3 regions of the Kitasatospora sp. NPDC059673 genome follow, and region 1 is predicted to be linked to each of the others. Evidence: riboswitches for the same ligand, from Rfam matches in the RefSeq annotation. Region 1 holds a riboswitch; each other region holds the start of a gene.

Region 1 (5,646 bases):
ACTTCCGCGGCGACGGCGCCGACTGGTGGGCGTTCGCCGCCCTCGCCCTCGCCGTGCCCGTCCTGGTGCTCCTGAACATCCTGCTCCCCGACTGGGCCCCGCCCACCGCCCTGGTGCTGCCCGTGCTGGCCGGCGCGCTGCTGCTGCGCCCCGGCACCCTGGTGCTGCTGTACGCCGTCGCCGCCGCCGGACTGATCACCGAATCCCTGGTGCACACCGGCGAACGCGTCGCGAGCGCGCGGCCCGAGGCCTACACCCACGGCGTCACCCCCGGCTCCGCGTTGGTGGTCGGCGCGGTCGGCGTCGCCGGACTGCTGGTCGCCCAGTTCCGCCGCCGGATCGGCGTGCCCTGGCGCGGCGGCTCCACCATGCTGTTCGACCTGCGTGAACGGATCCGGATCCAGGGCCGCTTCCCGCACCTGCCCGACGGCTGGCACACCGACACCGCGCTGCGCCCGGCCGGCGGCCAGTCCTTCTCCGGCGACTTCATGGTCGCCGCCCGCACCGGCCCCGGCGGGCGGATGCTCGAAGCCGTCCTCGCCGACGTCTCCGGCAAGGGCATGGACGCCGGCAGCCGCGCCCTGCTGCTGTCCGGCGCCTTCGGCGGCCTGCTCGGTTCGCTGCCCGCCCACGACTTCCTGCCCGCCGCCAACGGCTACCTGCTGCGCCAGGACTGGGCGGAGGGCTTCGCCACCGCCGTCCACCTGGTGGTCGACCTGGACACCGGCGAGTACGAACTGCTCTCCGCCGGCCACCTGCCCGGCATGCACCGCCTCGCCGGGGCCGGGTACTGGGAGGTCAAGGAGGCCGAGGGCCCGCTGCTCGGCATCTACGACGAGGCCAAGTTCGAAGGGGTGCGCGGCACCCTCGGCCCCGGCGACCTCCTGATGCTGTGCACCGACGGCATGGTGGAGATCCCCGGCCGCGACCTCACCGAGGGCATGGACCGGCTGATGGGCGAGGCCGACCGGCTGGTCGCCACCGCCCCCGGGGCGGTCCGGTCCGGCGCCGCGGTCCGGCTGATCGACACCGTCGCCAAGCACGTCAACGACGACCGCGCGGTGCTGCTGATCTGGCGCCGCTGAACTTCCGTCAGGTGCAGACTCGGTGAGCGCGGAGTGTCCACGGAGTGTCAAACCCGGGCGATGATCTTCGGCCAATTCCGGTACGCCGCCCGGGCCGGGCGCCGATGCCGGATCTGCCTGCCGGTTTGCCGCGCCGGCCAGCACCGACCGCCGCCCGCCGACGGGTTGTCAGAACCAGTCCGCTATCGTCGCGGTCGGCGAAAATCAGTCCTGCCAGGCGGGTTCGGGCACCGAGCGACCGGGCAAGTCCTTTACGCACTCAGCACGAGAGACCACACTGAGTCCGGATGGAGTGGTGGGGACACGGGGGGCAGGGGCCGGTTTCCGCCTGGGAGCCAACGCCGGCTTCCACCGAACCCCCGCCATGAATCGAGGAAGTGAGTCCCGGTGGCCTTCTCCGTCTCCGCGCTTGTCCTGTTCGGCATCATCGTCGCGATCTTCATTCGCAACAAGCAGCTGAAGACCGGGCACGCCATCGTCGCCGCCCTGTTCGGCTTCATGCTCAGCCAGTCGACCATGGCCGGCCCGATCCAGCAGTTCCTCACCTCGGTCTCCAAGGCCATCGCGTCGATCGCGGGCTGACGGCCTGTCGGCTCCCCGGCGGCACGCCACGACGGGCGGGATGCACCCCCGCGCCGTCCATTCGGCCTGCCCGCGGGTGACCAGGCTCACCCGCGACGTCACGCCAGGTCCGCGCCCGAACGCGCACGGTGGCCGAAGTCGCCCACCGTGCGGGGTTCGTACGCGCACCGTCATGATCCCGTACGCGCACCGCAGTGGCGGTGTCGGCACAGCGTGACCTGGTGGATCGTCAGCCCCTTCCCGATCCCGGGAGCGGGGCCGATCGGCGTTTGCCAGCCTCACGGGCCGTGGGATTTGCTTCCTCCGCAGCCCGGCCAGCGACCGGGCGGGCCACCGGACGGAACGCCTAGTCCTGCCGTCGTCCGGTGCCGACCAGATACCACGCCACGGCAGGAGCGGGGGAACCACAGGTAAGTCGCCGGGCCCGGGAACAACCGGGAACGGCTCGGGGTGAAGCCGCAGTTCCGCGGCCGGGCAACTCTCGCCCGAACCCGACAGCTCACCTCGCAGGCGTCGGAGAGGAACGCCTTCATGTCCGCTCAGGGCAAGCACCGCAAGCCGCGCCTGGCCACCATCGCCCGGATCGCCATCGCCACCGGTGTGGCCGGCGCCGCGATCGGCCTCCCGGTCACCGCCGCCTCCGCGCACACCTCCACCGACCAGGCCGGCAGCCGCCCGGCCACGGTCACGGCGGAGGCCACCCCCGTCGCCGACGCCGCCGCCCCGCACAGCTACCGGGTCGCCTCCGGCGACACCCTGTCCAAGATCGCTGCCGCGCAGCACGTCGACGGCGGCTGGGAGAAGCTGTACCAGGACAACCGTTCCGTGGTCGGCGGCAACCCCGACCTGATCTTCCCCGGCCAGAAGCTGGCGATCAACGGCCAGGCCGCCGCCCCCGCGAAGGCCCCGGCCGCCAAGTCCACCTCCACGGACACCGCCGCCGCGCCGAAGGTCGCCGTCAAGCCGGCCGACACCACCAAGCCGGCCGCCACCGGCACCGTCAAGTCGGCCACCACCGGCACCGTCAAGGCCCAGCCCGTGCCCCCGGCCCCGGCCGCCGCCGCGGTCACCGCCGTCCCGGCCGCCGCGAGCACCAGCGCGTCCGCCACCTACGTCGCCCCCGCGCCGGGCAAGGTCACCACCGGTTACAAGGTCGCCGGCTCCAACTGGGCCTCCGGCTACCACACCGGCATCGACTTCCCGGTCGCCACCGGCACCAGCCTCAAGGCCGTCGCCGCGGGCACCGTGGTCTCCGCGGGCAACGGCGGCGCCTACGGCAACCAGGTCATCATCAAGCTGGCCGACGGCAAGTACGCCCAGTACGCCCACCTGTCCTCGATCTCCGTCTCGGCCGGCCAGGCCGTGACGGCGGGTCAGCAGATCGGTCTCTCCGGCGCCACCGGCAACGTGACCGGCCCGCACCTGCACTTCGAGATCCGCACCACCCCGAACTACGGCTCCGACATCGACCCCGTCGCCTACCTGGCGGCCCACGGCGTCAACGTCTGATCCCCGCCTCACCCCCCGAAGGCCCCGCGCAGCCACCCAGGCTGCCCGGGGCCTTCGGGCTGTCCAGGAAGCGGCGACCGCGCCGTGGAACGGCAACGGCCCCGACTGCGTTGGCAGTCGGGGCCGTTGGCCGCGTGGAGCGGGTGACGAGAATCGAACTCGCGTGACCAGTTTGGAAGACTGGGGCTCTACCATTGAGCTACACCCGCAAAGGCGTACCCGCACCGCGTCGCGGTGGCGAGGACTGGATCAGGGTACCTGGTCGAGCCGGTGGATTGCACACTCCTTCCGCGTTGTCGGCTCGCGAATATCGCCCCGGCCGGAGGCGGCCCGACGTGTACTCTTCTGCTCGGCACCACGGGGTGTGGCGCAGGTTGGTAGCGCGTCCGCTTTGGGAGCGGAAGGCCGTCGGTTCGAATCCGGTCACCCCGACCGTGCGGCAGGGTCTCGTCCGTGGGCGGGGCCCTGTTGTCGTTGTGGGGCGCGGGCCCGGTGGGCCTGCTCCGGCGTGCACCCGGTGCCGGGCACAGTCGCTTTCGTGGTACCGGTAGGATGGACCGCTGGCGGTAGTACGGACAGCATTGCAGCCCCAACCGCCTATCGCCCTGACCGCAAGCCCCCTAGGAGACCTAACCGTGAAGAGCGCCGTCGAGACTCTGAACCCGACCCGGGTTCGACTCACCGTCGAGGTGCCCTTCGAGGAGCTCAAGCCCAGCCTCGACGCGGCGTACAAGAAGATCAACCAGCAGGTCACCGTCCCGGGCTTCCGCAAGGGCAAGATCCCGAACCGGGTCATCGACCAGCGCTTCGGCCGTGGCGCGGTGCTGGAGGAGGCCGTCAACGACGCGCTTCCGCGCTTCTACACGCAGGCCGTCGACGAGGGCCAGATCGACGTGCTGGGCCAGCCGGACATCACCGACATCGCCGGTGTCGAGAACCTGGTCGACGGCGGTGACCTGAAGTTCACCGCCGAGGTCGACGTCCGTCCCGAGGTCACCCTGCCGGACTTCGCCGAGATCGCCGTCGTGGTGGACCCGGTCGAGGTCACCGACGAGGACATCGAGAAGTCGCTGCAGCAGCTGCGCGAGCGCTTCAGCTCCGTGAAGGATGTCGAGCGCGCCGCCGCCGAGGGCGACGTCGTGGTCATCGACCTGGAGGCCAAGGTCGACGGTGAGGTGCCGGAGGACGGCACCGCCACCGGCGTGAGCTACGAGATCGGCTCCGGCCGCCTGCTGGACGGCATCGACGAGGCCGTCATCGGCCTGTCCGCCGGCGAGGCCAAGACCTTCACCACCACCCTCAAGGGTGGCACCCAGGTCGGCAAGGACTCCGAGGTCACCGTCACCGTGACCACCGTCCAGGAGAAGGAACTCCCGGAGCTGGACGACGAGTTCGCGCAGCTCGCGAGCGAGTTCGACACCCTGGAGGAGCTGCGCGGGGACTCCCGCAAGCGCCTTGAGCGGATGAAGGAGTTCGACCAGGCCACCCAGGCCCAGGAGAAGGTCCTCGACGAGCTGCTGACCCGGGTCGAGATGGACTACCCGGAGAAGCTGCTCGCGGACGAGATCGGCACCCGCAAGCACAACCTGGAGCACCACCAGCTGGAGCCGATGGGCCTGACCCTCGACACCTACCTGGCCTCCCAGGACAAGTCCCGCGAGGACTTCGACAAGGAGACCGAGGACCAGGCGAAGAAGGGCATCAAGACCCAGTTCGTGCTGGACCAGATCGTCAAGAACGAGGAGCTGGGCGTCAACCAGGAGGAGCTCACCGAGCACCTCATCCGTCGCGCCGCCGGCTCCGGCCTGACCCCGGACCAGTTCGCCCAGCAGGTCGTCCAGGGCGGCCAGGTCCAGCTCCTGGTCGGCGAGGTCGCCCGCGGCAAGGCGCTGGCCCTGGTGGTCGAGGCCGCCAAGGTCACCGACACCAACGGTGAGGTCGTCTCGTTCGAGGACGACGAGGAAGAGGTTGTCACCGAGGCCGCCGCCGAGGAGACCACCGAGGCCTGAGCCTCGTAACCGCCGGGAATCCGGCGGATCGCAGCACCGGGACGGGCCCGGGCACCGCATGGTGCCCGGGCCCGTTCGCGTGGGGCCCAGTCACCCTGCGCTCACAGCGAACAGTTCTGCGTGGGGGATTCAGCGGCGGGGCCTGCGCGTTAGGGTCGGTGGACAGCGACACACACGCAGATCGACTGAGCAGGTGGCTAAGTGACGTTCCCGCAGATGCAGATGCCTGGCCTGATGGCACCGCACGCCGCCGGCGGCGACGTGGGCGGCGGCCTGGGCGACCAGGTCTACAACCGGCTGCTCAACGAGCGCATCATCTTCCTCGGCCAGCAGGTCGACGACGACATCGCCAACAAGATCACCGCCCAGCTCCTGCTGCTCGCGGCGGACCCTGAGAAGGACATCTTTCTCTACATCAACTCCCCGGGCGGCTCGATCTCGGCCGGCATGGCGATCTACGA
Region 2 (5,646 bases), on a different contig from region 1:
GAGCACGGAGATGGGCAAGCCGCTGAGCGCGAAGCCGAGCTCCCGGTAGGCGGCCCGGGAGAACGGGGCGCGCCAGAACCCGGGCCAGGTGGGGTGGTCGCCGGTGGAGGCACGGTACGCAGCGGTGGACATCCGCGGTCCTTCGGGTGGTCGGGGTGACGCCGCCGGTCGGCGGCGTCGGGCACGCTTCCAAGGTGCCGTACCGGGCCGGGTCCACGGAATGAGGTCTGCTGCCCGATCGGTGGTGGGGTTAACCCCCGGGTCGCGGGGCCGGGGCGGCGAGTCGGACGGCCCGCCACTCGGGGGCGAGCAGCGAGTACTGGAGGGCGTCGTGCCAGCTGCCGCCCCAGTGGGATTCGTCGCGGATCCGGCCCTCGTACCGGAAACCGGCCCTGGTCAGCACCCGGGCGGCGGCCGGGTTGTCGGGGTCGGTGCGGGCGAACAGCCGGTGCAGGCCGAGGGTGTCGAAGCCGAGCGCGCAGAGCAGCGCGGTGACCTCTCCCGCGTAGCCGCGGCCCCAGGTGTCGTGGCGCAGCACGCAGCCGAGCTGGGCGGCGTGTTCGCCGTCGCGGGTGAGGGCGCCCTGGCCGATCGGCTCGCCCTCCGGGTCGTCCACGGCCAGCCGGTAGTGCTGCCGGGGCTCGGCCTCGGCCTCGTCGAGGTAGAGCTCCAGCTGGTCGGCGCACTCCTCGAAGTCGGCGGCGCCGAACGGGAGATGCCGGACCACCCGGGGGTCGCCGTGGACGGCGTGCAGCGCGGCGACTTCCTCGGGGGTGTGGTGGTACTCCCGCAGGGTGAGCCGGGGGCCGGTCAACCGGACGGTCTCCATGGGGCTCGACCCTACCGGTCGGCCTCACCCGGACCGGTTAACGTACCGGGGTGGACGACGAAGACCTGCACCTGCTCCCCCGTACCCGTGCCGCCGACCTGCTGGGCTGGGCGGCCGAGGAGGGTTTGGAGGCGGTACCCGAGCCGGCGGTGCGGACCGTGCTGACCCTGCTGGAGCTGGGCGGCGCCCGCTTGCACGACGGTTTCCCGGAGCTGTCCTCGCCGGTGCTGGAGCACCTGCTGTACGAGCAACTGCACCTGTACGTCCAGCCGGACGGCGATGCCTGGGCGTACCCGGCGGCGGTGCGGCTGCTGATCGAACGCCAGCGGGCGGCGCGGCGGCTGAACGCCAAGCGGCTGGAGAAGCTGCGCGAGGAGGCCGACTGGCAGGGCCAGGTGCTGGTGGACTCGCTGCTGCGCCGCTCCGACCTGCTGACCTGGCCGCGCCTGTACACGCTGCTGCTGCGCGCGGACGGCGTGCCGGTGCACGACCTCGACCAGGTGCGGGGCTGGCTGGAGGAGTTCCGGGCGCTGGACGTCGAGGAGCGGTTCGCCGCCTACGAGCGGGTGCCCGGGGTGGATCCGGACGGCGGCTGGGGGCCGGAGCGGGCGCTGCTGGTCGGGGTGTCCACGGACGGGGCGCGCCGGCTGCTGGAGCACGGCCTGATGCGGCGCAGCTACCGCAACCTGGCCGAGCTGAACGCCCGGGGCCTGCCGATGCCGGACGAACTCGCGGGGGCGTTCGAGGAGTTCGAGGAGGCGGTGGCGCAGGCCGCGATCGACCTGTGCGGCGAGTGGACGGTGCCGGGGCTGGCCCGGCTGCTGCTGGAGGAGTTCCCGGAGCTGGCCCCCGAGGTGTACTGAGGGTTCGCGGCCCGCCGGGTCCACCGCTCGGAGGACCCGGGGATCGCCCTGACGGGCCATCAGTCCTGGCCGTCCGGACGATCCGCGGGGCGGGGCCGCCGGGCCAGGGTGGAGCCATGGACATCGTGACTCCCGCCGCCACCGCCGCGGCCGGTCCGCGCCCCTCGCTGCGCCGGGCCGCCGCCCACGCCGCCGCGCTCTGGTCGGCCGTCTTCGCCCTGGTGCACCTGTACTGGCTGCTGGGCGGCCGGGCCAGCCTGCCCGACGGCCTCTCGGTGCTGGACAACACGCCGCTGCTGGTGATCGACATCCTCGCGATACCGCTGTGCGCGGTGGCGGCGGCGCTGGCCCTGGCGCTGGTGCGGCCGTGGGGCGGGCGGCTGCCAGCCCGCCGGCTGCTGTGGGCGGCCCGGGGCACGGCGGTGCTGCTGATCGTGCACGCCGCACCGTCCGTGCCGGACTGGCTGGCGTTGGCGGCGGGTCACCGCTCGGTGGCGGAGCTGGACGCGATGGCCCGCTTCGCGACGGTGCTGTACGAGCCGTTCTTCCTGGCCGGCGGGGTGCTGTTCGGCTGCGCGGTGTTCGGCCGCCGGATCCTCGAAGGAGGCGGCGGCCGTCGGTGAGCGCGGACCGGCCCTACGGCTGCAGGCCGCGCTGCTGGAGCCAGGGCAGCGGGTCGACCGCGCCGCCGCCGCCGGGGCGGACCTCCAGGTGCAGGTGCGGGCCGGTGACGTTGCCGGTGGCGCCGACCGCGCCGAGCACCGTGCCGGAGGTGACCGGGCCGGAGGCGGTGGCGATCCGGGAGAGGTGGCAGTACCAGAGTTCGGTGCCGTCGGGCAGGGTCTGGATGACCCGGTAGCCGTAGGGGCCGGACCAGCCCGCCGAGGTGACGGTGCCTCCGGCGACGGCGGCGACGGGAGTGCCGGTGCGGGCGGCGAAGTCCAGGCCGGTGTGCAGGTGCGCCCAGTGCGCGCCGGACTGGGCGAACTGCGCGCTCAGCTGGTAGCCGGCCACCGGCAGGGTGTGCGCGGCCTGTTCGGCCTCGGCCTGCTGGGCGGCGCGCTTGGCCTCGGCCTCCTGCGCGGCGGCCAGCCGGGCGGATTCGTCGGCGGCGGTGCGCTGGCCGTCGGCCTGCTGCTGGATGCGGGCGGCGAGAGCGAGCCCGGGGTCGCCGGCGAGCAGCCCGTCGGAGGCTTCGTCGGCGGCGGTGACAGGCACCGGGGCGGCGGCCTGCGCGGGGGTGGCGGCGAGTGCGGTGGCGCCGAGCGCGGCGGTCATCGCGGTGACGCCCAGCAGGGGCGCGCCGGTGCGGGACTGCCGGGGCAGCCGGTGCCGGGCGGCTTCCGGCTCGACCGGGTGGTCGAGCAGCTGGGTGCCGGTGCTCTCGCTGTAGGTCGACGCCACGGGGGCGTGCTCCTTCCTTCCCTGCCGCCGACCGGGTTAGCTGACGGGTTCGGAGGTGGAAGGTCTCCTACGGTCGGGCCCAGGGCCGTCCCGATTCACCCCGGTGGAACGTGGTTCCCCGGCTCCTGGGACGCCCCGAGGGGTGTGCCCAAGTGGATTAGGCGTGGCGCACGGTGCCGCATGGTTACGGCGTTGCCGACCGCGCTGCGTTATCAAACGTTAATCCTATGGACCCCATGATTCCAAGCCGCTACCACGAGACGGCGAAGATTTCCTGACGCCCTATGGGTGATTTGTGACGGTTCACCAGGGCCAAGCTGACGGATTGTGACCGAGTGGTTGAGTATCCGTACTCACGCCGCGCTCCCGGGCCGACGCGACCCTGGTGCCATGACCGCAACCGTGCCGCACCGGACCACCGCCGCCTACTTCGCCCAGGCCGCCCTCTCCTTCGGGCTGGCCACCGCCGCACTCGCTCTCGGGATCGCCTACCTGCCGGTGAGCGCCTGGATGCGCGCCTTCCTCGCCGTCGGGCTGCTGTACGAGATCACCTCCGCGTTCACGCTGGCCAAGGTGATCCGGGACCGCCAGGAGGAGGGCGCGATCACCAGCCGGGTGGACAAGGCCCGGCTGGACAAGCTGCTCGCCGAGCACGACCCGTTCAAGGTGGAGGGCATCTGACCGGTTCGGCCGCCCGGCCTTGACGGCTAAGGCTATTAGCCTTAGCTTTGTGGCTATCGGCAGTCGGCCGGGCCTCCAGCGCCCGGCGCGCCGCAACGCCCGCCCAGGAGGCCCGCGATGAACAGCACCCTCGGCACCACCCGGTACCTCGACGTCCCCGGCGGCCGGATCGCCTACGACGACACCCCAGGCACCGGCCTCCCGGTCGTCCTGCTGCCCGGCATGCTCGAAAAGCGCACCACCTACCGGCACCTCGCGCCGCTGCTGACCGCCGCCGGGCACCGGGTGATCACCATGGACCTGCGCGGCCTCGGCGAGTCCTCCACCGGCTTCACCGACTACTCCCCCGCCGCGATCGCCGACGACCTGGTCGCCCTGCTCGACCACCTCGACCTGCGCGGCGCCGTCCTGGCCGGCAGTTCCTACACCGGCGCCACCGTGGTCCGGGCGGCCGCGCTCGCCCCCGGGCGGACCGCCGGGGTGGTGCTGATCGACGCCTTCATCGAGAACCTCCCGCTGAACGCCTTCCAGAAGGCCCTGTTCGGCCTGGCCACCCCGCTGATCACCGCGTTCCCCGGCCTGTGGAGCCCGCTGCAGAAGTTCTACTACCCGACCGCGCGGCCCGCCGACTTCGACGCCTACCGGGCCGGCCTGGCCGAGATGCTGCGCCAGCCCGCCCGCAAGGCCGCGCTGCGCGGCTACCTGAAGGGCGACTCCGCGCCGGTCGGCTGGTGCGAGGCCGTCGACGTCCCCGCGCTGGTGCTGATGGGCAGCAAGGACCCCGACTTCCCGAACCCCGAACTGATCGCCGACCGGCAGACCGCCGCGCTGCGCGGCCGTAAGGTGATGATCCAGAACGGCGGTCACTACCCGATGGCGGGCTACCCCCAGGCGGTCGCCGACGCCCTGCTCCCCTTCCTGAACGAGGTCGCCCGCTGATGGCCCGCGCCGGACTCTCCACCACCGCGGTGGTGGACCACGCCCTCGACCTGATCGACGCCCGGGGCGCCGAGGCGCTCACCCTGGCCGCCGTCGCCGCCAGCGCCAAGGTCGCCACCCCCTCGCTGTACAAGCACGTCCCCGGAGGCCTGGCCGAGCTGCGCCGCCTGGTCGCCGTCCGCATCCTCGACGACCTGACCGACCACCTGGCCGCCGCCGTCCTCGGCCACTCCCGCGACGAGGCGGTCGCCGCCCTGCTCGCCGCGTACGCCGGGTTCGCCACCCGCTTCCCCCGGCGCTACGCCGCGCTGCCGCAGGCGCCCGTGGCCGACCCGGAGCTCATGGCGGCCGGCGAGCGGCTGGTGAACGTGCTGTTCGCCGTCCTGCGCGGGTACGGCCTGGAGGGGTCCGAGGCGGTGCACGCCGCACGCACCCTGCGCGCCGTGGCCCACGGGTACGCCTCGTTGACCACGGCGGGGGCGTTCCAGCTCGCCGAGGGGCCGGACGTGACGCTGGAACGGCTGACCGGCGTGCTGATCGACGGCCTCGGCAACTGGCCCGGCGGAAGCGGCGCGTGACCTGACGGGGGCCTGACGCGTTCTACCCGGTATGAAGAAGCGCAGCCTGCTCGCCTTTGCCTCGCTCGCCGTCGGCGTGGTCGCCTCGCTCACCGCGCCCAGCGCGCACGCCGGATCCGAGCACGCGGGTGGCAGCACCCCGCACACCGACACCCTCTCCGCCCCGGACCGGCCGCTCGCCGAGGAGGTCCAGGAGGACGGCTCGCCGGCCTGACGGCACCTCCCACCTGCGCGAACGCCCCCGCACGCGCCCCTCCGCACTGTTTCGCAACCGGTTCTCCACGGATCCGACACCAACGGTGCGTAACGCTGTGCTTCGGTCGGGAAGTCATACCGCGTGAAGACCTTCCAC
Region 3 (5,646 bases), on a different contig from region 1:
GCAGCGTCAACCTGGTGGACGCGGACGGCCTGCGGTTCTCCTTCTACGACGGCCGCCACCCCGCGGACGCCCGGCTGCCGCGCGAGTTCTGGCTGCCGCTGCTGGAGCGCTCGCAGCACGTCCACCTGTCGATCACCGGCGTCAACCGGGACATGTACCCGGACATCGAGCGCCTGGGCCGCCCCAGTTCCACCGACCTGCACGCGTGGAACGGCGAGAACGAGCACCACCGGTTCTACGCGCTCCGCTCGGACGTGGTGTTCCTGTCCGCGGCCGGTCTCGGCAACCGCCCGGAGGCGGCGATGCGCTCGATCCTGGCCCAGGGCCGGGCCGAGCTGGTGGTGGCCACGGCGGGCGCGCACGGCGCGTTCCTGCTCACCCGCGAGGACGCGGCCCCCCGGCACTTCCCGGCGGTGGACCCGGGCGCGCCGATCGTGGACAGCAACGGCGCGGGCGACGCGTTCGTCTCCGGTTTCCTGCACCGGCGGCTGGCCGGGCGCCCGGTCGAGGAGTGCATGCGGGCGGGCGCGGCGGCCGGTGCGTTCGCCTGCACCACGGCGGGCACCCACACCGCCTTCCTGGACGCGGCGGGCCTGGAGCGGGCGCTGGCCGGCTGAGCCGGATCAGTCCTTCAGGGCGGCCACCGCGGCCGTCCAGTCCTTGGTGAACTCGGCGACACCGAGGCCGAGTTCGGACCGGAAGGCGCGCTCCAGGCCGCCGGCGCCGTTCTGCCCGACGGCCCGGTAGAGCGCCACCAGCCGGTCCGGCCCGTACCGGCGGGCGATCAAGTCGCAGGCCAGCCAGGACAGTTCGTAGGCCTGGGAGATGCCGGCCGAGCCGGCGGTGAACGCGTCGTCGGTGGGCAGCCCGGCCGGCATCCGCCCGGCCCGGACGTCCTTGGCGAGTTCGGGGGCGATCTGCCGGGTGGTCCGTCCGGTGCCCTGGTAGCCGGTGTAGTCGGCGACACCTTCCGAGAGCCACAGCGGGGTGCACGCCTTGGTGTCGGCCCGGGTGGCGACATGGGTGGCCTCGTGGGTCACCACCACCCGGCGGCCGAGCTCGCTGAGCTGCCGGTACGCGTCGGGGTTGACCACGACCCGGTCGGCGGGGGTGTGCGTCGGCGCGCCGCCGACCGCCAGGGTGACTGCGGCTATGCCCTGGTACGCGTCCGCCGAGACGTCCATCCGGCGGGCGAACTGCTGGACGGTGAGCGGCAGTTCGAGCAGCAGCCGACCAGGCTTCCAGGGGCCCCAGACGCCTTCGACGGTGGGCATCGCACGGTCGGCGAGCGCGGCCAGGTCGGCCAGTTCGCCGTCCTCGCCGAGGCCCAGCACCAGGCTGTGCCGCCCGGTCGCGGTCCGGACGGTGCCCAGGTCCCAGGGCGCCACCGCGCCGGTGGGCACCTCCCGCAGCACCCGCCAGCCGGCCGGCTCCCGCTGCAGGTCGATCTGCCGTTCCAGCAGCGCCGGGTAGTCGTCCACGCCGGTGATCCGGTAGCCGAGTTCCGCGCCGACGGTCAGCCGTTCGGCGCCGGGCGCGGGCTCGGTGAACGTGGTCAGCCGCAGCGTGTACTCGGTGAAGCGGATCGCGGCGGTACGGACGAGCAGGTCCCGGTCGGCCTCCTCGGCGCCCGCCGCCGTCGGCAGCCCGCCGGGGTCGCGCAGCAGGATCGCGGCGGCCCGCCGTGCCAGCACCTGCGCCACGGCGTCCCGGACGCCGGACTGCACCGGCGGTCCGGGCGGGGCGGCGGCCGGACCGGTGGGCCCGGCGGGAATCACCCGGGGCAGCGAGAGCTGGGCCGCGCACCCGGCGGCGACCAGCAGGGCGGCGCGCCGGGACGGCGAAGCACCGGCCTGCCGCGGCGCCGGGGCCTGCGGCAGGTCGGTGACCAGGGGCTCGTGCTGGTTCAGACCCGCACCACCGAGTTGACCGGCATCGCGCTGACGCTCTCGTAGCGGACCCGGGCGCCGGGGTGCGGCGCGTGCACGACGACACCGCCGCCGGCGTACATGCCGACGTGGTGCCTGTCCTTGAAGAAGATCACCAGGTCTCCGGGCCGGGCTTCGGCGAGGCTCACCCGCCGGCCGGCCGAGGCCTGTCCCTGCGAGGTCCGCGGCAGGGTCACTCCGGCCTGCCGCCACGCCCAGTACATCAGACCGGAGCAGTCGAACGTGCTGGGGCCGGTGGATCCGTACACGTACGAGGATCCGATCTTCGAGACGGCTGCGTTCAGCGCGGCGGCGGCGCGGTCGGAGGCGGGGGGCTCGTTGCCGAGGTCGAACCGGCCGGCGCCACGGGCGGCGCGGGCGTCGTCGTCGTAGGCCAGCCGGTCGCGGTCGGCGGCGGTGAGGCCGCCCAGCAGCTGCCGGGCCCGGGCCAGGCGGGCGCGGACTTCGTCCTTGGCGGCGGCCAGCCGGTGCCGGGCCTGTTCCAGTTCGTCGAGCTTGACCGTGGTCTCCTGACGGCGCTGCTCCAGCCGGCGTTGTCGTTCGTGCAGGTCGCGCAGCGTCTCGTTCTGCCGGGCGGTGGCCTGGCCGAGGGAGCGGGCGCCGGCCAGGTAGGACGCCGGGTCGTTGTCGAGCATCAGCCGCAGGGTGGGATCGAGGCCCTGGGCGCGGTACTGGGCGGCGGCCACCGCGCCGAGGTCGGCGCGCAGCCGGTTGAGCTCGTCCTGCCCGGCGGCGACCTGGGTCTGCAGGGCGCCGGCCTCGCGCTGCAACCGTTTCTGCTGCTCCTGGGCGGCGTTGTACCTCTCGGATGCCTGCTCGGCCTCCTCGTACAGCTGGTCGACCTGCGCCTTGACGTCGGTGCGGTCGGGCGGATCGGCCGGGGCGGCGGCGGCCGGGGCGACGCCGAGGTGGATCGCGCCGGTCGCGGCGGCGGTGAGTGCCAGGGCTCGGGCGAGGCGTTGGACACCGGGCAGTGGGGGGCGACGGTGCACGGGCACGTGCGACGACTCCGTTCCTGCGCTCCGGCCTCCGCCGCCGCCCGCGGGTCGGGCGGCCGTCCGCACGGGGGGCCGGGGCAGAGGTTAGCGAGTCGGACGGATTCAGTCCAAACCCTGACAACTTCGAATATTCGACCGCGAATCGGACACCGGAACGAGAGCGGCCCGACACCCCTTGCGCGGGGTGCCGGGCCGAAGGCTCCGAGCGGCCGTCAGATCCGGACGATCTTGTTGATCGGCATCACGGTGGCGGACTCGTAGCGGACCTGCGCACCGGTGTGCGGGGCGTGCACGATCTGCCCGTTGCCGACGTACATGCCGACGTGGTGCTGGTCGCCGTAGTAGATGATCAGGTCACCCGGCTTGGCGTTGGCGATGTTGGTGCCGAGGCTGGTGCCGGCGCCCGCCTGGGCCTGCGAGGTGCGCGGGATCGAGACACCCGCCTGGGCGTACGCCCACTGCATCAGGCCGGAGCAGTCGAAGGTGGTCGGGCCGGCCGCGCCGTAGGAGTACCAGCTGCCCAGCTTGGACAGCGCGGCGTTCATCGCGGCACCCGCGTAGCCGGCCGGGGCCGGGGCGCTGAGGTCCGTGCGGGTGCTGTCGCCGCGGGAGGCGCGCTCGGCCTGGCTGCGGGAGGAGTCGGCGGCCTTGGCCTCGGCTGCGGCGAGCTCGTCGCGCTCCTTCTGGGTGAGCGTGTTGAGCAGCTCCCGCGCCTGGGCCAGCTTGGACTGGATGTCCTCCTTGTCGGCCTTGAGGGCCTTCGTGGTGGTGTCCAGTTCGGCGAGCTTCTGCTCGGCCTCCTTGCGCTGCCCGTCGAGCTTGGCCTGCTCGGCCTTGAAGCTCTTGAGCAGGTCGGACTGGGTGGCGCCGACCGTGTTGAGCGCACCGGCCTGCCCGAGGAAGTTGTCCGGGTTGCTGGAGAGCATCAGCTGCATGGTCTGCGGGATGCCGCCGTTGCGGTACTGCTCGGCCGCGATGGTCGCCAGGCGCTCCTGAACGGTGGTCACCTGGTCCTGCTGCCGGGCCAGCTGGTCCTGCAACTGGGAGACCTGCTTCTGCAGGTTCTGCTGCTTCTCGACGGAGGCGTTGAACGCCTCCGTCTTCACCTCGGCCTGCTCGTTGAGCTGGTCGACCTGCTGCTTGACCTGGTCCTTGGTGGGCGCCGGGTCGGCGTGCGCACCACTCTGGGCGGACAGCGCGACGGCGGTGGCGGCAGCGGCAGTGAGAATCGAGACCCGGGCACGGCCGACGGGCTTGGGACGGCGATGGGACGCCACGAAGGCGGACTCCTTCTTCCTCACACCGCCTACCGGGTGAGCTGACGGGTTCGGGCCGGAAGAGATGCCCTACAGCGCCTCACCGGCCACTGTCGCGGCCGACCTGGCGCCGATTCACCCCGGGGGAACGTGGTTCCCCGGCTCCGTTCGACAGCACCCCCGCAGGGGTATCCCCGTCGGCGGATCTCGTTCTGACGATCCGCCCGCTGCGTCACGGACTCGGCGGCGACCCCCACCGTCGCCCCCCTTGGGCGATCGACTCTGCGGCGGTCGAACTATGACCCTAGTAACCGATCCGTGATCCGTTCAAATCCTTGTCGGAAAAAAATCTGAATCTGAGTCAATTTCGATTACGAATCTGACCGAACGTAAGGGATCCGTTGCACAGTGCGTAGCATTTCCCACCGCCCACCCGAAAAACGCGACGCCCGGACGTGTTCGAGATCACAGCAGGATCTCGACCCGCCCGGGCGTGTCACAGCGCGTCAATTGTCGCCCTGAAGGGCGTATGTCCGGTTTGTCGGGCCGTCAGACCCGACGGATGGTCGAGATCGGCATGGCGTCGACCTTCATGGTCTTCACCACGTCACCGGTGTGCGGCGCGTGCACCACCATGCCGTTGCCGATGTACATGCCGACGTGGTGCCGGTCGCCGTAGTAGACCACCAGGTCGCCGGGCTGGGCGTTGTGCCAGTCGGTGCCCACGCTGGTGCCGTAGCTGCCCTGCGCCTGCGAGGTGCGCGGCAGCGAGACGCCGGCCTGCGCGTACGCCCACACCATCAGGCCGGAGCAGTCGAAGTTGCTCGGGCCGGTCGCACCCCACACGTACGGCGCACCGCGCTTGTCGAGCGCCTTCTGCACCGCGATCCCGGCGTAGCCGCCGGCCTTCGGAAGGTTGGCCAGGTCGACCCGCTCGGCACCGCGCGAGGCCGCGCCGTCGCCACGCGTGATCGACAGCCGGTCGGCGGAGGAGAGCTGGTTGAGCAGGCTCTGCGCCTCCTCCAGCTTCTTCTTGACCTCGTTCTTGGAGTCGTTCAGCGCCTGGGTCTGACCGTCCAGCTCGGCCAGGACGGTCGCCGCCTCCTGCTTCTGCTGGTTCAGCCGGCGCTGCTGGTCGTTCAGCGACTTCAGGGTGTCGGCCTGGGTGCCGGCGGCCTGGTCGAAGGAGGACGCCTGGTCCAGGTACTTGTCCGGGTCGGCGGAGAGCATCAGCTGCATCGACGGGTCGACGCCCGCGTGCCGGTACTGGTCGCCCGCCACCGCCGCCAGCCCGGAGGCCAGCTCGTTCAGCTGCTCCTGGCCGCGGGCCAGCTGGTCCTGCAGCTGGTCGGCCTGCTTGCGGAGCTGGTCGGCCTTCTCCTTGGCACCGTTGTACCTCTCGGCCGCCTGCTCCTGCTCGTCCATGAGCTTGTCGACCTGCGC

Evidence for each region. Region 1 has a riboswitch for cyclic di-AMP ahead of ACFV18_RS15750 (peptidoglycan DD-metalloendopeptidase family protein). Riboswitches for the same ligand answer to the same signal wherever they lie in the genome.
Region 2: another riboswitch for cyclic di-AMP. It lies ahead of ACFV18_RS29010 (M23 family metallopeptidase); the one in region 1 lies ahead of ACFV18_RS15750 (peptidoglycan DD-metalloendopeptidase family protein).
Region 3: another riboswitch for cyclic di-AMP. It lies ahead of ACFV18_RS09590 (NlpC/P60 family protein); the one in region 1 lies ahead of ACFV18_RS15750 (peptidoglycan DD-metalloendopeptidase family protein).

Annotation. Positions count from the first base shown of each region.
Region 1 covers NZ_JBHWEN010000011.1:160,996-166,641, reverse strand. The annotation lists gene ACFV18_RS15760 (PP2C family protein-serine/threonine phosphatase) at 1-1,085, shown strand, start outside; gene ACFV18_RS15755 (hypothetical protein) at 1,473-1,667, shown strand; cyclic di-AMP (ydaO/yuaA leader) riboswitch at 2,040-2,193, shown strand; gene ACFV18_RS15750 (peptidoglycan DD-metalloendopeptidase family protein) at 2,199-3,176, shown strand; tRNA gene ACFV18_RS15745 (tRNA-Gly) at 3,312-3,385, opposite strand; tRNA gene ACFV18_RS15740 (tRNA-Pro) at 3,535-3,608, shown strand; gene tig (trigger factor) at 3,812-5,185, shown strand; gene ACFV18_RS15730 (ATP-dependent Clp protease proteolytic subunit) at 5,408-5,646, shown strand, end outside.
Region 2 covers NZ_JBHWEN010000032.1:56,757-62,402, reverse strand. The annotation lists gene ACFV18_RS29030 (sensor domain-containing protein) at 1-132, opposite strand, end outside; gene ACFV18_RS29025 (GNAT family N-acetyltransferase) at 251-829, opposite strand; gene ACFV18_RS29020 (hypothetical protein) at 880-1,692, shown strand; gene ACFV18_RS29015 (DUF3995 domain-containing protein) at 1,809-2,315, shown strand; gene ACFV18_RS29010 (M23 family metallopeptidase) at 2,329-3,096, opposite strand; cyclic di-AMP (ydaO/yuaA leader) riboswitch at 3,107-3,270, opposite strand; gene ACFV18_RS29005 (YiaA/YiaB family inner membrane protein) at 3,487-3,777, shown strand; gene ACFV18_RS29000 (alpha/beta fold hydrolase) at 3,895-4,716, shown strand; gene ACFV18_RS28995 (TetR-like C-terminal domain-containing protein) at 4,716-5,294, shown strand; gene ACFV18_RS28990 (hypothetical protein) at 5,326-5,508, shown strand.
Region 3 covers NZ_JBHWEN010000006.1:44,380-50,025, forward strand. The annotation lists gene ACFV18_RS09575 (carbohydrate kinase family protein) at 1-617, shown strand, start outside; gene ACFV18_RS09580 (hypothetical protein) at 624-1,778, opposite strand; gene ACFV18_RS09585 (NlpC/P60 family protein) at 1,907-2,947, opposite strand; gene ACFV18_RS09590 (NlpC/P60 family protein) at 3,160-4,224, opposite strand; cyclic di-AMP (ydaO/yuaA leader) riboswitch at 4,235-4,416, opposite strand; gene ACFV18_RS09595 (NlpC/P60 family protein) at 4,753-5,646, opposite strand, start outside.